DNA from 2 places in the Mesorhizobium sp. M0152 genome. Region 2 is predicted to be linked to the other one. Evidence: predicted binding sites of a transcription regulator. Region 2 holds the regulator's gene; the other holds the start of a gene.

Evidence for each region. Region 2 encodes PhoB, which activates phosphate uptake and scavenging genes when phosphate is short. Its sites were predicted from a motif close to TGTCATNNANCTGTCAT; they were not measured.
Region 1: a site for PhoB is predicted at 2,303-2,319, ahead of NKJ26_RS25930 (ceramide glucosyltransferase). Genes of this name have one in related genera too.

What each region holds. Positions count from the first base shown of each region.
Region 1 is NZ_JAMYTH010000033.1:57,481-61,099, forward strand. Features, by position in the region: gene NKJ26_RS25925 (O-succinylhomoserine sulfhydrylase) at 1-1,013, shown strand, start outside; gene NKJ26_RS25930 (ceramide glucosyltransferase) at 1,044-2,195, opposite strand; gene apaG (Co2+/Mg2+ efflux facilitator ApaG/CorD) at 2,426-2,818, shown strand; gene NKJ26_RS25940 (Hsp33 family molecular chaperone) at 3,030-3,619, opposite strand, start outside.
Region 2 is NZ_JAMYTH010000021.1:100,829-104,447, forward strand. Features, by position in the region: gene NKJ26_RS20955 (ROK family protein) at 1-1,124, shown strand, start outside; gene phoB (phosphate regulon transcriptional regulator PhoB) at 1,458-2,147, opposite strand; gene phoU (phosphate signaling complex protein PhoU) at 2,166-2,873, opposite strand; gene pstB (phosphate ABC transporter ATP-binding protein PstB) at 2,911-3,619, opposite strand, start outside.

The sequences.
Region 1 (3,619 bases), on a different contig from region 2:
GCTACGCCAATCCGACCGTCGACATGTTCGAGAAGCGCATGTGCGCGCTGGAAGGCGCGGAGGATGCACGCGCCACGGCCTCCGGCATGGCGGCGGTGACGGCGGCGCTCCTGTGCAGCGCCAAGGCTGGCGACCACATCGTGGCGGCGCGCGCGCTGTTCGGCTCCTGCCGCTGGGTGGTCGAGACGCTGGCACCGCGGTACGGCATCGAGGCCACGCTGGTCGACGGCACCGACATCGCCAACTGGGAAAAGGCGGTCAGGCCCAACACCAAGCTGTTCTTCCTGGAAAGCCCGACCAACCCGACGCTGGAAGTCGTCGACATCGCCGCCGTCGCCGCGCTTGCCAATTCGATCGGCGCGCGGCTTGTCGTCGACAATGTCTTTGCCACGCCCTTGCAGCAGAAGCCACTGCAGCTCGGCGCGCACATCGTCGTTTATTCGGCGACCAAACACATTGACGGCCAGGGCCGCTGTCTGGGCGGCGTGATCCTGTCGGACAAGAAGTGGATCGATGAGAATTTGCACGATTATTTCCGCCACACAGGTCCGAGCCTGTCCCCCTTCAATGCCTGGACGCTGTTGAAAGGCCTGGAGACGCTGCCCCTGCGCGTGCGCCAGCAGACGGAGAGCGCCGGCAAGATCGCCGATTTCCTGGCCGAGCAGCCGCAGATTGCCCGCGTCATCTATCCCGGCCGCGCCGACCATCCGCAGGCCGATATCGTCAGGAAGCAGATGTCGGGCGGCTCGACGCTGATCTGCCTCGAGGTCAAGGGCGGCAAGCAGGCGGCCTTCGCCTTGCAGAACGCGCTGGACATCGTGCTGATCTCCAACAATCTCGGCGACGCCAAGAGCCTGATCACCCATCCAGCGACAACGACGCACAAGAATTTGAGCGACGAGGCGCGGGCCGAACTCGGCATCGGGCCGGGTACGCTCAGGCTGTCGGTCGGCCTGGAAGATAGCGACGATCTTCTGGAAGACATCGCACAGGCGTTGAAGGCCGCAATATAGGATCGGCCCAGGTAGCGCGCCTGGCTGCCATCAGGCACTCGACGGCGTCTCTTCCAGTTCGGCGGCCTTGGTGCCAATGGTCATCGCGTTGCCGCGCCAGTCGACGGCGCCGCCAAGCCAGCCGCGCGCCCACATCCCCGGCACGATCATGTCGCGCATCATCATAGCCGCGATCATGCGCGGCGACAGGTGCCAGCCCTTGCCCCAAGCCAGGGCGCATTCCGGAAGATAGAAGGCCGCCAGCACGGCGACGAAGGTCAGCGGCAGGCTGAAACCGGCACTCGCCGCCGCTACCAGCGCAAGCACCAGCGGCACCGCGGCGCCGGTCAGGATTTCGGGCGCGAAGAAGAGCGGGAAGGTGACGCGGCGCAGTCGCGCCCAACGGGCCTGGCGCGACCAGATCTCGCCAAGCGTGCGCCGGCCGAGCGGCTGCTCGAACGGCGAGGAAACGAGATTGACGCGCAAGCCGAGGCCGTTCACCAGTTTGGTCGCGGCGGCGTCCTCGGCGATCTCAGCCGCCAGCGCGCGGATGCCGCCATTGGCGTCGAGCATCGGCTTGTTCCAGAGCATGCTCTTGCCCTGCGCGAAGCCAAGGCCGAGCGCCTCGCCGGCATATTGCCAGCGGGCCTGCAGCGTGTTGAGGAAGGCGCATTCGACATCGGCCCAGAACCCGTCGGGCCGGGAGCCGATCGGCGTCGAGCAGACAAGACCGGTTTCCGGCCCCCATGCCGCCAGCAGATGCTGGACGTAATCCCTCGGCATCAGCACGTTGGAATCGGCAAGGATAACCCAGTCGTGGCGCGCCGCCTCCCATCCCTTGACGCAATTGTTGAGCTTGGGATTGGCGCTGACGCGGTCATTGCCGATCAGCAAGCGGGCGGGCACGGCGGGAAAGCGGGCGGTGGCGGCGCGGATCAGTTTGACCACCGGATCGTCGGCATGGGCGACACAGAAGATCAGTTCGTAGCGTGGCCAGTCGAGCGAGAAAGCGCGTTGCAGCGTCTCGCGCGTAAACGGCTCGACGCCGCGCGAAGGCACGACGATCGACACCGGCATCGGCTTGCCGGTCGGCGGTGCCATGATGTGGCGTCGCCTCAGGCGCGAGGCGGCGAGCACGATGCTGGCGATGTTCAAGACAATGAGAGCAGTAGAAAGCGATGCGGCTATGAGAGCGAGTTCCATCGAGATCCGGTCACTCCACAAAAACCGGCCCGCGCAGGGCCGTTTTCGACAGTTCGACAGAGCGCCCGAGTCGCCCGGCGGTGGTTGGCGCACACCATCATTGTCATGTGTCACTTAAATGACATTGTTTGTCGGCACCTGCCCCCTCAGGGTTGGCGACAAAGGCCGCGCTCCGTTGACCGAACCGCGGAGAGCGCCGAAAGTTCCGCCTGGATTGTTTGGAGCCGCTCATGTATCGCGCCGTCACGCGCCAGATCGAAGTGCAGGTCAGGCCATTTTACCTCGAGGATCGCTCGGATCCTTCGGAGAACCGCTATGTCTGGGGCTACCACATAACGATCGACAACCAGTCGGACGAGTTCGTGCAACTGTTGTCGCGCTATTGGCACATCACCGACGGCACCGGCCGGGTCGAGGAGGTGCGCGGCCCCGGCGTGGTCGGCGATCAGCCCGAGCTCAATCCCGGCGACAGCTATCAATACACGTCCGGCTGCCCGCTCCCGACGCCGTCAGGTATCATGGTCGGGCACTACACGATGCGCAACAAGCGCGGGGAGACGTTCGACGTCGCCATCCCCGCTTTCTCGCTGGACCTGCCGGGCAAGCGGCGGACGGTGAATTAACGGTTGGCGAAGGCTCCGACGACAGCGTTTTTCTCCCGTCATTAACGGCGAGAAATGTCCGGCAGGACAATGAGAGGCAGCATCGGACCGCGGGGGCATCTCCAATGCACAACCGCGCCTGCGGACGCGAGACAATCGCCCAAAAACCAGCGCCGCCCCTCATCCACCCTCCGGGCACCTTCTCCCCGCAGAACGGGGAGAAGGAAGGTGCTTATTGAGCCGCGAATTCCGCGGGGTCGAAATCGTACTGCGTCGAGCAGAACTCGCAGGCGACATGGATGCCGCCATCTTCGGTGCTATCCTTGATCTCCTGCGCCGAAAAGCCCTCGAGGATGCCACGGATCTTGTCCCTGGAGCATGAGCATTGATCGGTGACGGGGACGCCGCCGAAGACGCGTACGCCATGTTCGTGGAACAGACGATAGAGCAGCCGCTCGGCGCCGATCGTCGGATCGATCAGTTCGGTCGGCTCGATGGTGCCGAGCAAGGCCAGCAATTCCTGCCAGGAATTGTCGGCTGGGTCGTGGATCTCGTCGCGCGGATCGCCGTCGCCGCCCGGCAGGTCCGGAATGCGCATGCGCTCGGGCGACTGCGGCAGGAACTGAGCCAGGATGCCGCCGGCGCGCCACTGTTCGCGCGCGCCGCCGACGCTTGGCGTCAACAACTTGGCGACCGAGAGCCTGATATCCGTCGGGATCTGTTCCGATTGGCGGAAATAGGTGCGTGCCGCGTCTTCCAGCGTTTCGCCGTCGAGTTGGACGATACCCTGGTAACGCTGCGTATGAGCACCCTGATCAATGG
Region 2 (3,619 bases):
GCCACTCGACCATATCGGCGATTTCCTCCGACCTCATCGGCGAAGGCATCCTGACCGAGGGCAAGCCGAGCGAGACGGGCTCGCTGAAACGCGGGCGCCCACAGGTCGGCCTCGGCCTCAACCCGGAGGCGGCGGCGGTGATGACCGTGGTGCTGTCGCTGAACTTCCTGTCCGTCGCCGTCATCGACTATGCCGGCCAGGTGATCGCCGAGGAGCAGCGCCGGCTGGACACGCTGACCATGGCGCGCGAGGCGCTGATCGGCGAATGCGTCGCCATCGTGCGGCGCCGGATCGAGGACCCCGACCTCGACGTCCGGCGCGTCGCCCGCATCGCGCTGGCGATCCAGGGCATCACCGACACCGATGCGCGGTCCATGCTGTGGTCGCCGATCACGCCGCAGACCGATATCGCCTTCGCCGACATACTCGAGGCCGAGTTCGGCATTCCCGCCACCACGGAGAATGACTGCAACATGATGGCGGTGGCGCTGCGCTGGCGCGATCCCCAGCGCTATCGCGACGACTTCATCGCCATCCTGCTTTCCCACGGCATCGGCATGGGCCTGGTGCTGAAAGGCGAACTGTTCACCGGCACCCATTCCTCGGGCGGCGAGTTCGGCCACATGATCCATCGGCCAGGCGGCGCGCTCTGCCGCTGCGGACGGCGCGGCTGCGTCGAGGCCTATGCCGGCAATTATGCGATCTGGCGCAATGCGAGGCAGCTTGGCGAGGACACCGAGCCGGTCGACGTCAGCGACGCCGACATGCGTACGCTGGCGGCCTCGGCGCGCGAAAAAGACGGACCGGAGCGCGAGGCCTATCGCAAGGCCGGCGAGGCGCTCGGCTATGGCCTCGGCAGCCTGTTCGCGCTGATCGACCCGGCGCCTGTCGCCATGGTCGGCGTCAGCGCCGCCGCTTTCGACCTGATCGAGCCGGCCTTGCGCGAGGCCATCGCCCAGACCGCCGGCGGCCAGCACTCGGAATCGATTTCCTTCGACACCGAGCCCAACGAACTGCCGCTGATCAGGGAAGGTTGCGCCATGCGCGCGCTGACCTTCGTCGACCAGGAGATTTTCGCGCCTGGCGTGCAGGCGAGAGCTGGCACTGGAAAGAACGTAGCCTGAGTGGCGTCCGCCGTCGATGCCGCAGACCATCGTCGATTTTGGATATTGCCGAAGTCGTCCCAATGTCGTCATCCCAGGGCGCAGCAGGAGCGAAGCTCCGTCGCGGAGACCCTGGGATCCTGCCGCGACCGTAGTCGTGGAGTGCAGGGGAGCAGAATTCTGCATCGTGGCAGCACTCCGAAGTCGCGGCACAGGATCCTCGGGTCTGCGCTGCGTCGCTACGCTCCTTGCTACGCCCGTGGATGACGAAGTGACTGCCGTTTTCGGCTAGTCGCAAAACCTCCGAGACCCGCCTTCGGAAGCCCAATCTGACGGAACTTCCGCGCCAAAGACCTAATCTTCCCTGATCGCGTAGCCGGCGCCGCGAATGGTGCGGATGACATCGGGCATGCGGCCATTGTTGACCGCCTTGCGCAGCCGGCCGACATGCACGTCCACCGTGCGCTCGTCGATGTAGATCGTCTCGCCCCAGACATTGTCGAGCAGCTGGCTGCGCGAGAACACGCGGCCGGGATGGCGCATCATGAATTCGAGCAGGCGGAATTCGGTCGGCCCGAGCCGGATCTCGCTTTTCTTGCGATAGACCCGGTGCGATTCGCGGTCGAGCACGATGTCGCCGACCTTGAGCACGCTGGACAGCACTTCCGGCTTGGCGCGGCGCAGCAGCGCCTTGACCCGGGCCATGAATTCCGGCGTCGAGAACGGCTTGACCAGATAGTCGTCGGCCCCGGTGGAAAGGCCGCGCACGCGGTCGCTTTCCTCGCCGCGCGCCGTCAGCATGATGATCGGCAATCGCTCGGTCTCGGCGCGCATTCGCAGGCGCCGGCAGAGTTCGATGCCGGAAACCGCCGGCACCATCCAGTCGAGCACCAGAAGGTCCGGCACGTTTTCCTGCAGCCGGATCTCGGCTTCGTCGCCGCGCGTCACCACCTCGACCTGGTAACCCTCGGATTCCAGATTGTAGCGGAGCAGCACGCCTAACGGCTCCTCGTCCTCCACCACCATGATGCGTGGCGCGATCATCGCCCGGTCACCCCGCCGTCAGGCCGCCGGCGCCGACATCGCCGTTTCGTCCTGCTTCGGACGATTGGCGGGCAGTTGCGTACCGGTCAGGACATAATAGGCATTTTCGGCGATGTTGGTCACGTGGTCGCCGATGCGTTCCAGATTCTTGGCGCAGAACAACAGATGCGTGCAAGCGGTGATGTTGCGCGGATCTTCCATCATGTAGGTCAGCAGTTCGCGGAACACCGAGGTGTATTTGACGTCGATGCGCTCGTCGTTGGCCCGCAGCGTCGTCAGCGCGGCGGCATCGCGCGCCGCATATTCCTCGATCACGCCCTGCACCTGGATCAGCACCAGCTGCGCCATCGCATCGATGGAATGCGACAGGTCACGCGGCGTGGCGGTGAGGCCGACCGTGCCGACGCGCTTGGCGATGTTCTTGGCAAGATCGCCGATGCGTTCGAGGTCGCCGGCCATGCGGATCGAGCCGACGACGTGACGCAGATCGTCGGCCATCGGTTGACGCTTGGCGATCAGCGTGATGGCGCGGTCGTCGAGCTCGCGCTGGCGCGCATCCATGATCGCGTCATCGGAGACGACGCGTTGCGCGAGAGCGTTGTCGGTGTTCAGCAGCGCTTTGGTGGCGCCGCCGACCATCGAACTGGCGAGGTCGCCCATGTCGCTGATCAGCCTGCTGATCTGCCCTAGATCCTCGTCGAAGGCTGCGACTGTGTGTTCGGCCATGACCTTGTCCTCGTGTCTGTAAATTCGCCCGGACTGCTCAACCGAACCGGCCGGTGATATAGTCCTGGGTGCGCTTGTCGTCGGGAGTGGTGAACATCTTGTCGGTAGCGCCCTCCTCGACCAGATAGCCGAGATGGAACATCGCCGTGCGCTGCGACACACGCGCTGCCTGCTGCATCGAGTGGGTGACGATGACGATCGTGTAGTTCTGGCGCAATTCGTCGATAAGTTCCTCGACGCGCGCGGTGGCGATCGGGTCAAGCGCCGAGCAGGGCTCGTCCATAAGGATCACCTCTGGCGAAACCGCGATGGCGCGCGCAATGCACAGGCGCTGTTGCTGGCCGCCGGAAAGACCGGTGCCCGGCTCTTGCAGGCGATCCTTCACCTCGTTCCAGATCGCCGCCTTTTTCAGGCTCGATTCGACAATCTGGTCCATGTCGGCCTTGCCCTTGGCCAAGCCGTGGATGCGTGGACCGTAAGCGACGTTCTCGTATATCGACTTCGGGAACGGATTGGGCTTCTGGAACACCATGCCGACGCGAGCTCTGAGTTCGACGACGTCGATGTTTTTGTCGTAGATGTCCTCGTCGTCCAACGTGATCCTGCCGGTTACCCGCGCCGAGTCTATGGTGTCGTTCATGCGGTTGAGGCAACGCAGGAAGGTGGATTTGCCGCAGCCGGAGGGGCCGATCAGCGCCGTCACCTGGTTCTGGCGGACGTCGAGATTGACGTCGAACAGCGCCTGC